DNA from 3 places in the Arthrobacter sp. MDT1-48-3 genome. Region 1 is predicted to be linked to each of the others. Evidence: riboswitches for the same ligand, from Rfam matches in the RefSeq annotation. Region 1 holds a riboswitch; each other region holds the start of a gene.
The links. Region 1 has a riboswitch for cyclic di-AMP ahead of ACX80L_RS09130 (LysM peptidoglycan-binding domain-containing protein). Riboswitches for the same ligand answer to the same signal wherever they lie in the genome.
Positions count from the first base shown of each region.

Region 2: linked by a shared signal. The riboswitch ahead of ACX80L_RS12830 (C40 family peptidase) and the one ahead of ACX80L_RS09130 (LysM peptidoglycan-binding domain-containing protein) in region 1 are both predicted to bind cyclic di-AMP.
Region 3: linked by a shared signal. The riboswitch ahead of ACX80L_RS16805 (NlpC/P60 family protein) and the one ahead of ACX80L_RS09130 (LysM peptidoglycan-binding domain-containing protein) in region 1 are both predicted to bind cyclic di-AMP.

Region 1 covers NZ_JBTNDL010000003.1:301,655-306,267, reverse strand. Annotated here, with positions in the region: gene ACX80L_RS09140 (ABC transporter permease) at 1-229, shown strand, start outside; gene acs (acetate--CoA ligase) at 220-2,157, shown strand; gene ACX80L_RS09130 (LysM peptidoglycan-binding domain-containing protein) at 2,258-3,196, opposite strand; cyclic di-AMP (ydaO/yuaA leader) riboswitch at 3,200-3,381, opposite strand; gene ACX80L_RS09125 (hypothetical protein) at 3,495-3,731, opposite strand; gene ACX80L_RS09120 (glycoside hydrolase family 6 protein) at 3,795-4,613, opposite strand, start outside.
Region 2 covers NZ_JBTNDL010000005.1:171,093-175,705, reverse strand. Annotated here, with positions in the region: gene rnc (ribonuclease III) at 1-192, shown strand, start outside; gene mutM (bifunctional DNA-formamidopyrimidine glycosylase/DNA-(apurinic or apyrimidinic site) lyase) at 193-1,155, shown strand; cyclic di-AMP (ydaO/yuaA leader) riboswitch at 1,288-1,472, shown strand; gene ACX80L_RS12830 (C40 family peptidase) at 1,475-2,341, shown strand; gene ACX80L_RS12825 (NAD-dependent epimerase/dehydratase family protein) at 2,469-3,437, opposite strand; gene ACX80L_RS12820 (alpha/beta fold hydrolase) at 3,434-4,613, opposite strand, start outside.
Region 3 covers NZ_JBTNDL010000012.1:21,394-26,006, reverse strand. Annotated here, with positions in the region: gene serC (phosphoserine transaminase) at 1-960, opposite strand, end outside; gene ACX80L_RS16810 (metal-dependent transcriptional regulator) at 1,213-1,911, shown strand; cyclic di-AMP (ydaO/yuaA leader) riboswitch at 2,041-2,210, shown strand; gene ACX80L_RS16805 (NlpC/P60 family protein) at 2,216-3,058, shown strand; gene ACX80L_RS16800 (NlpC/P60 family protein) at 3,080-3,949, shown strand; gene ACX80L_RS16795 (HNH endonuclease) at 4,171-4,613, shown strand, end outside.

The DNA.
Region 1 (4,613 bases):
CGCCCTGTTCTCCGGCCTGCGGCTCGCACTCGCGCAGTCCTGGCTGTTCCTCGTCGCGGCCGAACTCATCGCGTCGTCGATGGGACTCGGCTTCCTGCTGACGGACTCGCAGCAGAACGGCCGCGTGGACCGCATCATCCTCGCCATCATCCTGCTGGCCGTGATCGGCAAGACCACCGACGCCCTCCTGGGCATCGCCGAGCGCTGGGCGGTGCGCAAGTGGGCGTAGGGACGACGACGCCGAAAGGACAGGCCGCGCTGCAGGACGAGGCCGAACGGCTCGCGTTCTGGGCCGAGCAGGCCGCCCGGCTCGAGTGGCAGGACCCCTGGGACACCCTGCACACCTTCGAGAAGGCGACCCCGCAGGAGGACGGGACGCTCAGCGTCCCCGTTCTCGAGTGGTTCTCCGGTGGCACGCTCAACGTCGCCGCCAACTGCGTCGACCGCCATGTGCGGGCCGGTCGGGGTGACCGCGCTGCCCTGCACTTCGAGGGCGAACCGGGTGACCGCCGCACCGTCACCTACGCGCAGTTGCAGGACGAGGTCTCACGGGCCGCGAACGCACTGCTGGCCCTCGGGATCGGCAAGGGCGACCGCGTGGTGATCTATCTCCCGGTCCTCGTCGAGACGGTCGTGGTCACCCTCGCGTGCGCCCGGATCGGCGCCGTGCACTCCCTCGTGTTCGGCGGGTTCTCGGCGGAGGCACTGCGCTTCCGCGTCGAGGACACGGGCGCGAAGCTGCTCGTCACCACCGACGGGCAGTTCCGCCGTGGTGCCGCCGTCGGCGTGAAGGACAATGCGGACGCCGCGGTGTCCGGTCGGAACAGCATCGAGCACGTCCTCGTGGTCCGCCGGACCGGGTCGGAGGTCGAGTGGACCGACGGGCGGGACGTCTGGTGGCACGACGTCGTGGACACGGCCTCGCCCCACCACGAACCGGAGGCCTTCGACGCGGAGACGCCCCTGTTCATCATGTACACCTCGGGGACCACCGGGAAGCCGAAGGGCCTCGTGCATACGTCCGGCGGCTACCTCACGCAGGCGTCGTGGAGCTTCGAGCACCTCTTCAGCAATCCCGATCCCTCGGCACGGGACCGTGACGTCCACTGGTGCACCGCTGACCTGGCCTGGGTCACCGCGCACACCTACGAGCTGTACGGGCCGCTCTCCAACGGGGCCACGCAGGTCCTCTTCGAAGGCACACCGAACACGCCGCACCCGGGCCGCCACTTCGAGATCATCGAACGCTACGGCGTCACGAGCTACTACACGGCGCCGACGCTGGTCCGGTCACTGATGGGCTGGTTCCCCGACGGCGTCCCGGCCGGCTACGACCTCTCGAGCATCCGCGTGCTGGGCACCGTCGGCGAGGCGGTCAATCCCGAGGCGTGGCGCTGGTTCCGGAGGAACCTCGGCCGCGACGAGGTTCCCGTCGTCGACACCTGGTGGCAGTCCGAGACCGGAGCCACCGTCCTCTCCCCCAGCCCCGGGGACACCGACTTCAAGCCCGGATGCGCCGCTCGCGCCCTTCCCGGGGTCAGCACGCGCATCGTCGACGACGAGGGCCGACCGGTGCCTCCCGGCGTGCAGGGCCTGATCGTGGTGGATCGCCACGGCCCGGCCATGGCACGCACCGTCTGGGGAGATCCCCAGCGCTACCTCGATTCCTACTGGCGGAAGTTCGCCGCGCAGGGCTGGTTCCTGGCGGGCGACGGCGCGCGGTACGACGACGACGGCGACACCTGGATCCTCGGGCGCGTGGACGACGTCATCAACGTGTCGGGCCACCGGCTGTCCACCATCGAGATCGAGTCGGCGCTGGTGGCCCACCCCCTGGTGACGGAGGCCGGCGTCTGCCCCGTGACGGATCCGCTGACGGGCCACGCGATCGCCGCGTTCGTGGTGCTCTCGGCAGGGGCGGACGCATCCGGCGACGTCACCGCGGCCCTGCGCTCGCACGTGGCGGGCGCCATCGGACCCATCGCCCGTCCCTCGTCCGTCGTCGTCGTCCCCGACGTGCCCAAGACACGCTCCGGGAAGATCATGCGGCGCCTGCTCACCCAGCTCCATGAAGGCACGGCCCTCGGGGATACGACGTCCCTGCAGAACGAGGGCTGCATCCCCGGCATCCAGGCCGCCCTGGCGGCGCGGGGCTGAGTCCCCACGCCGGTCGGCGCCTCTGTCGGGCGTTAAAGAAAGGAAGCGGCAGGGCCCCGTCCAAGCACCTGCCGCTTCCCGCGTGTGGTCCGTCGGGTTGCTAGCCGGCAACCCGGACGAAGGATGCTCCCGGCAGGTCCGAGAGGGGGTGCTGCATGGTGAGGTTCGACCCGTTCATGCCGCTGCTGATGACCTGGCCGCCGCCGACATAGATGGCCACGTGGCCCGCCGTGATGACGATGTCGCCGGCAGCAGGGGTGGCCACCGTGGAACCGAACTGGAAGAACTGCGAGGGACCGAGGTCTCCCACGGAGATACCCGCTGCCCGCAGGGCGTTCTCGACCAGTACGGTGCAGTCCTGGATCGCGCCGGCCTGCAGCTGCGCCTGGGCGGACGCCACAAGGGTGCCGGCGACGCCGCTGGATGCCACCGGCGTGATGTCTGCCGAGGCGAGGTACATGCCCGAGCCGGGGGCGGTCGACACAGCCGGCGCCGGGGCGACGACGGCTGCCGGCTGGACCTCCGCCGCGGGAGCGACGACGGCTGCCTGCTGGACCTCGGCGGCGGGAGCGACGGCCACGGGGACCGACACGGCCTGGGCCGGAGCCTGCGCCGCACCGCTCGCGGGGATCACCACGGTGTCGCCGGGGAAGATGATCGAGGCGAGGGAGAGCCCGTTGGCGGCGAGGACGGCAGTCAGGTCGGCGCCGTAGGTCGCTGCGATGCCACCGAGGGTGTCACCGGCGACGACGGTGTGGGTCGCATCGGCTGCGGGAGCGACCGCTGCGGGAGCGACTGCTGCGGCGGGCGCCGCTGCGGGTGCTGCGACGGCTGCGGGGGCGGTCGAACCCTGCTCGGTGTAGGAGCCGGCGTGCGCGGTGCCGACAGCGCTGAGCGCGAGGCCCGAGGTGATGGCGACGACGGCGACGGGGCGGCCGACGGTGGTGGCGTGCGCCTTGGCTGCCTGCGACAGTCCCTGCATCGCGAGGTTGCCGTCGACTGCGGCACGGTGGCGCGCAGGGGAAATCTTTCGGAACATGGATGAATACCTCTCCCATGCCTGCGGGGTGAGCTGTCGGGTTCGGATGGGAGTCACCCGGCCGCGGCCAGCGCCGTATTCGGCGATGTTCAGCGACTTAACCCCGAGGACGCCGGCAGGAGGGCCGCACGCCCGGTGGAACTGTGGTTCCCCCGTCCCCGCCTCGGTGTTTGCGAACGAATCCCGATCGGCGGCAGGGCTCGGCAATCCGTCCGGGAGCGCCTCACTCCGGCGGAGGCACCCGATGACGATACCCAGTGCTCCTCCGGTTTGTCACATTTCCGTAACGGCGCGTACCCTACGCGCCGTTACGGAACGACCACCAGCGACGCACGGCGGCGAGCGTGCCACCCGCGCTGAACGCGAGCAGGACGATCTGCTGCAGGTAGAACCAGCGGCTCTCGACCGCACCTGTGCCGCCCGCGCCCAGCGCGATGCTGGTGGCTAGGGTGACGGTCAGCACGAGACCCACCCAGGAGAGCGTGCTCCAGAGCATCCGTTCCCGCAGGCGGCCCGCAGATTTCCAGCTGTCCATCCCCTCAGCGTAGGCGTCCGGAGAGCATGCGCGGCCCACGGACCGCGCACGCTCTCCGGTCCGCTACGGCCGTACGCGCGCGCTGGCGTTCGCGATCAGGTCCAGCGCCTGCTCGGGGAACCAGGCACCGGCCGCAGGATCCACGCGGCCCCACTCCGGGTCCACGCCCCCGTTGTCCGTCAGGCCGCGGCTGCACTCCCCGTCGGACTCTCCCGGGACCTTGATCCAGAGGAAGGCGTCGGCGAGTTCGTTGCCCGTGTCGGAGGTCGGGAGGTAGCCGAGTCCGCGGCCCGGAGGATTGCACCAGACCTGGGGATCCGGGTAGGCGCCCGACGGGACCCAGGGGCCCCGTCCGTTGCGGCTCGTGTCGATCACGAAGTGTGCGAGCTCGTCCGACGACGGTGCGTTCGGAGCACCGGCGACATGCTGCGCGTACCACGCGTCCGTCAGCCCCCAGGTGGAGAAATCGGCCGGCGAGGCCGGGTAGTACTGGCTGGCGCAGGATCCGTAGGCCCCGGGGTCGATCTCGGTGGCGTAGTGGATGCACTGCGACACCCAGCTGCCGAACTTCAGCTGCCGCTCGGTGAGCTCGTAGTTGGAGACGTTGAGGAAGAAGCCGTCGGCCTTCTGTACGCCGGCCTTCACGAGCCGGCTCGAGATCTCGCCCGTACCGAGCCAGGCGCTGTGGGTGCCGTCGAGGTAGACCTTGGTGTCGGGCAGTGCCTTGAGGCGGTCCACCGCGTAGTTGAGCATCTCGAAGCGTTCCGCTGCAGCGCTCGCGGCGTCCGCCTCTGCCGGCTGGCACCACTCGAGGGCGCCGTCGAGCCCGCGGTACCAGGGGATGATGCCGAGGCCGTCCGGTTCGAGGATCACCATCGCCGC
Region 2 (4,613 bases), on a different contig from region 1:
CCCGACCACGCCCGTACGTTCACCGCGCGCCTCGTGATCGGCGGCGTCGAGTACGGCTCCGGGTGCGGCCACTCGAAGAAGGAGGCGGAGCAGGAGGCTGCTGCCGCCTCCTGGAAGCTGCTCGCACCCGGGGCCGGGACGACGCCCGACGGCGAACCGCACGACGCGCCCGCAGCGCCCCCCGGACCCTGAGTGCCTGAACTGCCCGAGGTCGAGGTGGTACGGCGTGGGCTGGCGCGCTGGGTCACGGGCCGCACCGTCGAGGCCGTCGAGGTGGTGGACCCGCGGTCGCTGCGACGCCACGTCGCAGGCGTCGAGGACTTCCGCGGCAACGTCACCGGAGCACGCGTCACGGACGTGGTGCGGCGCGGGAAGTTCCTCTGGATGACCCTCCAGGACCCGGACGCCCCCCGTGACGTCCCGCACGTCGCACTGATGGCGCACCTCGGCATGAGCGGTCAGCTGCTCATCGAGGAGCCGGAGGCCCCCCTCGAGAAACACCTGAAGGTACGCCTTCGGCTCTCCACCGCCGTCGACGACGAGGGTGCCCCGCTCCCCGCCGACCTCCGGTTCGTCGACCAGAGGATCTTCGGGGGCATGTTCGTCGCCGATCTCGAGCCCACCGCCGACGGCGCGCCGGGTGGTCGCGGAGACACGGATCTGCCTCTCATCCCGCACCAGGCCGCGCACATCGCGCGTGACCCGCTCGATCCCGCGTTCTCCGTCGAATCCTTCCACCGGCGTCTCCGCGAGCGGAGGACGGGCCTCAAGCGTGCCCTCCTCGACCAGGGCCTCATCTCGGGGATCGGCAACATCTACGCGGACGAGGCGCTGTGGGCGGCGAGACTCCACTACGCGCGCCCCACGGACACTCTGCGCCGTCCCGACACCCTCCGTATCGTCGAGGCGGTCACCACGGTCATGACCCGGGCCATGGACGCCGGTGGCACGAGTTTCGACGCGCTGTACGTCAACGTCAACGGCGCGTCGGGCTACTTCGCCCGCGACCTCGAAGCCTACGGCCGTGCCGGGCAACCGTGCCGTCGCTGCGCAGCCGAAGGGCGCTCGACCCTCATCCGGCGCGAAGCCTTCATGAACAGGTCATCGTCCCTCTGCCCGTACTGCCAGCCGAGGCCGCGGAACGCTCGGGCCTAGTCGGCGCGGGGGGATTATGGCACCGTCGGCGCCGTAACCCAAACGTGACAACCGGAAGCTCAACGGGTACCGTTGACCCCGCGCCCGCTCCACAACGGAGGGGCGCCCCTCCTCACTCTGCCTAACCCTGTCGATGAGGACGGACCGTTCGCACTACACATTCGACAGGGGCGGGGGAACCGATAGCGGACTCAGTCCTGAGTCCTAGGGGTAAAGACGCGCGTCGACCAGCGCATGTTCGCTGGAACGAGAACAGCACGTCCGGATGTCCCATCCGAACCCGACAGCTAACTTCGCAGGCATTGGGAAAGGCATGATCATGTCCAAGAGCACTTCAGCGCGCCACCGGGCCGTCCCCACGCGCACCAACCCCCTTCTCACCGCCTCCCGCGCGATCTCCGCGAGTGCCTCGGTGGCCGGCAAGCCCGCCGCCGTCGTCGTCGCAGCATCCGGGATCATGTTCGGCGCAGCGCTCCCCGCGAGTGCCGCAGGCGAGATCACCCTGCAGGCCGCACCCGAGCAGGTCGCGGCGTCCACCGTCGCGGCGGGCACCTACACCGTCCAGGCCGGCGACACGCTGGGCAGCATCGCTGCCTCGCACGGCGTCAGCCTCGACACGCTGTTCACGGCCAACGGACTCGGCTACAGCTCGGTCATCTACCCGGGTCAGGCCCTCGCGCTCACCGGCACTGCCGCTCCCCAGCAGTACTCCGCCCAGTCCGCAACGATCGTCGCTGCCCCCGCAGCTATCGCGGCACCGGCACCCGTGGCGGCACCCGCACCCGTGGCAGCACCCGCGGTCTTCTCGGGGAACACCACCGGACTCAGCACGCAGTCCGCCTCGATCAGCCCCGCCGGCGGAGGCATCGTCGGCACGGCCATGCAGGGCATCGGCTCGGGCTACGTGTACGGCGGAACCTCGTTCGGCGGCTGGGACTGCTCCGGCTTCGTGCAGTGGGTCTACGCGCAGAACGGCATCAGCCTGCCGCGCACCACCTGGTCGCAGTTCGCTGCTCTCACCCCCACCAGCAACCCGCAGCCGGGCGACCTGGTGAGCCAGAACGGTGGAAGCCACGTCGGTATCTACCTCGGCAACGGCCAGATGGTCAGCGCCCTGAACCCCTCGCAGGGCACGCTGGTGCACTCGGTCAACGCCATGTCGGTGGACGGGTACTACACCCGCTAGGAATCGCGACCGGCGTCAGCCGGTCGTCCCAGGTACAGGTACGCAGAAGGGCGGGATGCGGGGCATCCCGCCCTTCCGCGTACCCGGCGAGAGGCCGTGGCGGCGCGTTCCCGCCCGGCCCGCGTCCTCAGCCGCCGTAGTGCGCCGCGAGGCGCTGGAACCCTTGGTCGATGCTGACCCCCGGCGTCCAGTCGAGCACGGCCCGGGTCCGCCGCTGGTCGAACCAGTGTGCGGTGGACAGCTGTTCGGCCAGGAAGCGGGTCATGGGCGGCTCCTCGGCGCGGCCGAGCGCCAGCCAGGCGCGTTCGATGACCGTCCCCGCCGCCCGTGCTACCGATCCGGGCACCGACCATGCCGGTGGGCGGACGCCGGCGGCGCGGCAGATCCCTGCGAGCAGCTCCGCGATGGGCCGCGGCTCACCGTTGGTCACGACGAAGGCCTGGCCCTGCGCCTCGCCGATACGGGCGAGGCAGGCGACGATCGCCGACGCCGCGTTGTCCACGTAGGTGGTGTCGATCAGTGCGGTGCCACCGTCGAGCAGCGGCAGCCGTCCCCGCCGGGCCCGGTCGACGACGCGCTCGACGAGCTGCGTGTCACCGGGTCCCCAGACGATGTGCGGGCGCACCGCGGCGACGCGGAACGACGCCGTGGAGCGTCGCAGCGCCAGCACCTCCGCCGCGGCCTTGGTCCGGGCGTAGTCGCCTCGTGCGGTCCCCGGGTCCGCGGGACCGGCGGACGCGCCGACCAGGGACGTGCCGTCGTGCGCCACGGAGGGCGAGGAGACGTGGACGACGTCGGGGATGCCGGCGCGCCGGGCGGCATCGAGCAGGCGCCGGGTCCCGTCCACGTTGGTCCTGTCGAAGTCGGCGGCGCGGCCGGTGAAGGAGACCTTCGCCGCGAGGTGGATCACGGCGTCGCACCCCCGGACCGCGGCGGTCACCGCCGCGTCGTCCTCGATGGAGCCCAGGACGTCGGCGGCACCGACGACACCCGACGGGCGGCGCTGGAAGCACCGAACGTCGTGGCCGTCGGCGAGGAGCTGTCCGGCGACCGCGCGGCCGAGCATCCCGCTGGCGCCCGTCACGAGGACGGTCACAGGGAGCCGGCCCGCCCGCCGGCGAGGAACCGTCCGCTCCAGGCCGCGACCCGTGCGCGGTCGATCTTCGCATTGTGCCGGATGTCCACCGGCAGCGCGGGGACCGAGACGACCGCAGCGAGGTCCACGCCGCGCGCGCCGGCCGCATCGCGGGCGGCAGCGGCGAGCGACGCATCAGCGAGCCGGGGGCGACGACCCGGCGTCGTCGTCTCGACGACCGCCACCACAGCCTGCGCGCCGGAGGGGCCGACGCCGACGACAGCGGCGAGGCGGACGCCGTCGAGTGCCTCCAGCGACTGCTCGAGTCCCACCGGGGTCACCACCCCTCCCGGTGCGGTGATGACGTGGCCGAGCCGTCCTTCGACCCAGAGGCGGCCGTCGGCGTCGAAGTGGCCGACATCGCCGGTGCGATACCACGGGCGCGTCCGTGCCGAGTCCTCTTGGGTGCGCCAGAGGCGGAAGTAGCGATCCTTGACGTGCGGAGCGTCGACGAGGATCTCGCCCGTCACGCCGGGAGTCCCGGTGGCTTCGCCGGTTGCCTCACCCGTGCCGTCGAGCGGGCTGACCGCGACGCGTGCGCCGTGCACCGGGAGACCCACGCACACGCCGTTGCCGGCGCCGTCCAGTCCCGCCTCGTCCGCCGTCGCGGCGGCCCGGATGCCGTCGAGGTCGATATCGGCGACGAGGAGGGACTCGGTCATGCCGTAGGGCGTGTGGAGGGCCGCGGACGGGACGAGTGCCTGGACCTCCTCGAGCAGCGGTACCGGGATCGGCGCCCCGGCGGAGAGCATCAGGGTGATCCGCTCCAGTGCCTCCCGGCCGGCCGCAGGGAGGTCGGCCGACGTCGCGAGGACGTTGCGCAGCGCCGCCGGCGACGCGAAGACGACGGTGGCGTCGATCGCGGCCGCGGCATCGGCCAGTGCCCGCGCCGTCAGGGTCCGCGGGGCGGTGACGTCCATGGCCGGGGTCACCGACGTCGCGCCGAGGGCCGGGCCGAGCAGGGCGAAGGGTGCGAATCCTGCGACGAGCGAGGCGCCCGGTCCCAGCCCGAGGGTGGATTCCACGGCGTCGCGCATGGACGAGAGCCGGCGGTGCGTGTACACCACGCCCTTGGCCGGACCGGTGGACCCGGAGGTGAAGAGGATGGCGGCGTCGGTGTCCGGCGCGGGCGCGGCG
Region 3 (4,613 bases), on a different contig from region 1:
GGCATCCACCGCATCGTCGAAGTCCACAGTCACGATGACGTTCGAGCGGTCCTCGGGACGGGTCACGTAGGGGCTCGCCACGGGGGAGGCCTCCGCCCAGGAGTACAGGCGTCCCGCTGAGTCCGCCGTGCGGGCGGCGGCGAAGGGCAGCCCGCCCTGGGCGTTGAGCCACTCCACCTGCGCGTCGAGCGTGACCAGGGTGGACAGCGACGGGGTGTTGTACGTCTGGTTCAGGCGCGAGTTGTCGATCGCCGTCCGGAGGTTGAGGAAGTCGGGGATCCAGCGGTCGCCGGCATCGATCCGGGCCGCCCGCTCCAGCGCTGCGGGGGAGAAGAGGCCCAGCCACAATCCGCCGTCGGAGGCGAAGTTCTTCTGCGGGGCGAAGTAGTAGACATCGGCCTCGGAGACGTCCACGTCGAGGCCGCCGGCCGCGGAGGTCGCGTCCACGAGGACCAGGGCGCCGTCGTCCGCGCCCTCGACCCGTCGAACGGGAGCCGCGACACCCGTCGACGTCTCGTTCTGCGGCCAGGCGTAGGTGTCCACGCCGGCTGCGGCCGCCGGATCGGGGCGCGTACCCGGCGGGGCCGTGATGATGTCCGATGCCTCGAGGAACGGCGCCCTGGTGGTGGCGGAGGCGAACTTGGAGCCGAACTCGCCGAAGGAGAGGTGCTGCGCCCTGTGCTCCACGAGCCCGAAGGTGGCGACATCCCAGAAGGCCGTCGAGCCGCCTACCCCGAGGACCACCTCGTATCCCTCGGGTGCGCCGAAGAAGGTGCTCAGACCGTCCCGCACGCGCCCGACGAGATCGCGCACGGGAGCCTGGCGGTGCGACGTGCCCAGCAGGACCCGTCCCGCGGACACGAGGGCGTCGATCTGTCCGCTCCGGACCTTGGACGGACCGGCGCCGAACCGGCCGTCCGACGGCAGGAGGTGCTCGGGGATGCGGGGCAGTTCGGTCATGGGTGCTCCAGCTGTTTCGGCGGCGGGTATCGCCCTCATTCTGCCCGAGGAGCCGGTGGCGCTCCATTTGTTAACGCCGCACGCGGAGGATGCGGCGGGGACGCCGTCGCCGTCCCCGTCGATTGCCGGGGGAATCGCACCATGGGTTAACCTTGGGAGGCGTGGGGCGGAACAGGTCGTGGCGGCCGTGGACCCCCACCGGCGTGAGGCATCCCAGCCGCGCACCCGCACCGCACCAAGGAGCTGACCCGCATGACGGACCTCATCGACACCACCGAGATGTACCTGCGGACCATCCTTGAACTCGAGGAAGAGAACATCGTCGCCCTGCGGGCGCGCATCGCCGAACGGCTGCGCCACTCGGGACCCACGGTCTCCCAGACCATCGGCCGCATGGAGCGTGACGGACTGGTGGTCGTCTCGGGTGACCGGCACCTCGAGCTCACCGAGCTGGGACGGCACCGGGCCACCGGGGTCATGAGGAAGCACCGCCTCGCGGAACGCCTCCTGAGCGACGTCATCGGGCTCGACTGGGCCTACGTGCACGACGAGGCCTGCCGCTGGGAGCACGTGATGAGCGAACGCGTCGAGCGCAGGCTCTACGAACTCCTGGGCAAGCCCTCCGAGTCGCCCTACGGGAATCCCATCCCCGGCCTCGAGGCCATCGGCGGCGTCCAGTCCGAACTCTTCACCGACGGCGTGGTCACCCTGCTCTCCGCCATGGGCACCTACTCGCCCGAGAAGCCGGTCACGCTGGTGCGCCTGGCCGAGCCGATCCAGGTCGACCCGGAACTCCTGACCCAGCTCGACGAGGGCGGCCTGCGGCCGGGTGCACGCCTCAGCCTGGAGTCGGTGGGCGGGTACGTCTCCGTCCGCGTCCCCGGGGTGGAAGGTGCGCTCGAGCTGCCTCCGGAGGTCGCCTCGCACGTGTTCGTCTCCGTCGCATCCTGAGTCCGGCACGGCTCCGTCATCAATAACACACCATTCCGTGACCGTAACGTGACATACCGCGATATCTGAGGTAGCCTCCATCTTGTGCCAAATTCGCTCTAGATCCGGCACCCTCCTGCAAATCGCCTAGCTCTGCCATTGCCGGAGGTCCGTCCGCACCATCGCATGGCAGAGGCGGGGGAACCAATTTTCGGGTTTCTGTTCCAGAAATCCTTGGGGTTAAGTCGCTGTTTCCGCAGCGGCCGGGTGACTCCCATCCGAATCCGACAGCTCACCTCGCAGGCGTTGGGAGAGGCAATCCAACGTGTCCAAAAGCTCTTCGCCGGGCCGCCACCGCGCGCCCCGGGACGTCAGTCCGCTGACGGCCCTGTCCACAGCAGCAGCATCCAGTGCCGGATCGGTCGGCCGCCAGGCAGCCGTCATCGTCGCGGCGTCGGGCCTGGTCCTGACCGCGGGACTGCCCGCCCAGGGTGCAACCGCCCCCGAGCGTGAAGTCCAGTCCTCCGCAGCGTTGACCGTGAGCCGCGTCGTGTCGGCCGAGGTCACCGTGCCGGCCACCGCGACGGTCTCCTTCGACCGCGTGGCCGTCGATGTCACTCCTGCTCCCGAGGTCGTCGAGCCGCCGGCTCCCGTCGTCGAGGCCGAGCCCGCCGTCGTCGTCGAGGCTCCCGCCGCGGTCGTGGCGCCCGCTGCTCCCGTCGAGGTCGCTGCTGTCGAGGCCGCTCCCGCCGCGGCCGCTCCTGTCGAGGCCGCTCCCGTCGCACCCGCCGCCGTGGCGCCCGCACCGGTCGCCGTCGCCGAGCCCGTCGTCGCACCGGCACCCGCGCCTGTCCAGTCCTCCGGTGTCGCTGCCGGACTGGTCGCCTCTGCCTACGGCCAGATCGGCGTCGCCCAGGACTGCACCGCGATGGTCGAGACCGCCCTGCGCTCCGTCGGCAAGTCCGTCGGCGATCTCGCACCCGGCCAGTTCTTCCAGTTCGGCGACGTCGTCGGCTCCCCCGCTGCGGGTGACCTGGTCATCACGGCGGGCCACGTCGCGATCTACGTCGGTAACGGCCAGGTCATCAGCGGTGGCCTCAACGGCATGAACACCGGCCTCCACAACCTCTCAGACCTTCCCGGCGCCGGCTTCGTCCGCGTCCGCTAGAACCCCTTCGGAGAAACCACCATGTCTTCACGCGCCATCATCGCCCGCCACCGCAGCGAAACCCAGGACACCGCCGGCCTCTCGGCCCTCGCCAAGGCCGTCACCACCGGCGGCATGGGCCGCCAGGCCGCCGTCATCGCCGCGGCCTCCGGCCTCGTCCTGACGAGCGGGGTCGCAGCCAACGCCGCGGACCTGCAGCCGCAGCGTGACGCCGCAGCGTCCAGCGTCACGGTCACCTCGGCCCGCGCGGCCGTCGTCGCCTCGTCCGAGACCGCCGTCGCCTTCAACATGACCCCGGTCAAGGTCACCGCCAAGCCGGTCGTCGTCGAGGCGCCCGTCGCCGAGCCCGCCCCGGTCGTCGAGGCACCCGTCGCCGAGGCTCCGGCACCCGTCGTCGTCGAGGCACCCGTCGCCGAGGCTCCGGCACCCGTCGTCGTCGAGGCGCCGGTCGCACCGGCTCCCGTCGCCGCGGCCGTCGCGGCCCCCGTCGCACAGGCCGCCCCGGTCGCCCCGGCTCCTGCTCCCGCCCCGGCTCCTGCTCCCGCCCCGGCCGCCTCCTCCGGAGTCGCGGCGACCATCGCCGCCGCGGCCCAGGGCCAGCTCGGCGTCATGCAGGACTGCACGCGCCTGGTCAGCAACTCGCTCGCCGCCGCGGGCATCAACTTCCACGGCTGGCCGGCAGGCTACCTCTCCCTCGGCCGCACGGTGGGCGCAGGCGAGGCCATCCCGGGTGACCTCATCTACTACGCCGACGGCGGCATGGGCATGGCCCACATCGCTGTCTACATCGGTGGCGGCCAGGCCGTCCACGGTGGCTTCAACGGCAACACCACGGTGATCGCACCGGCAGAGCTCGGCTCGGGCGGCGTCTACATCCGCGTCGGCGGCTGATCACCCCAGCGACTCACGATCGAGGAACCGGCACGGACGTGCCGGTTCCTCTGTCGTTGGGCGGCGGTAGCCCGACGCCGTGCGGCGCGTCAACCCGTCCCCGCGCCGGTTCGCCGCACGCCGGTCTCCGGCTTACCCTTGCAGTGTCAATCCGAAGCTCTTCTCCCGTACCCCGGGATGGCAACCGGTTGCGGGGAACAGGTCAGCAATGAGGCCACCGTATGCGCACTCTTGTTCTGAATGCAGGGTATGAACCACTGGCGGTCGTCACGTTCCGCCGGGCACTCGTGCTTGTCCTCACCGGCAAGGCCAGCGTCATCGCGGAGGACGACGAGCCGGTCGTCGGACCCACCGAGATCCTCGGCCGGCCGTCCGTGATCCTGCTCAACAGATACGTCAGGGTCCCCTACCGGCACGACGTCACGGCCACGAGACGCGGGGTCCTGCGGCGGGACAACCACCTGTGCGCCTACTGCGGCAAGACGGCCTCGACCATCGACCACGTCCTGCCGAGATCGAGGGGTGGGGGCGACACGTGGGAGAACCTCGTGGCCTGCTGCCTGAAGTGCAACAACGCCAAGGGGGACAAGACGCTCGCCAGCCTCGGCTGGAAGCTGCGCGTCGTCCCGCTGCCCCCGCGGGGGCCCCAGTGGCAGATCCGCGA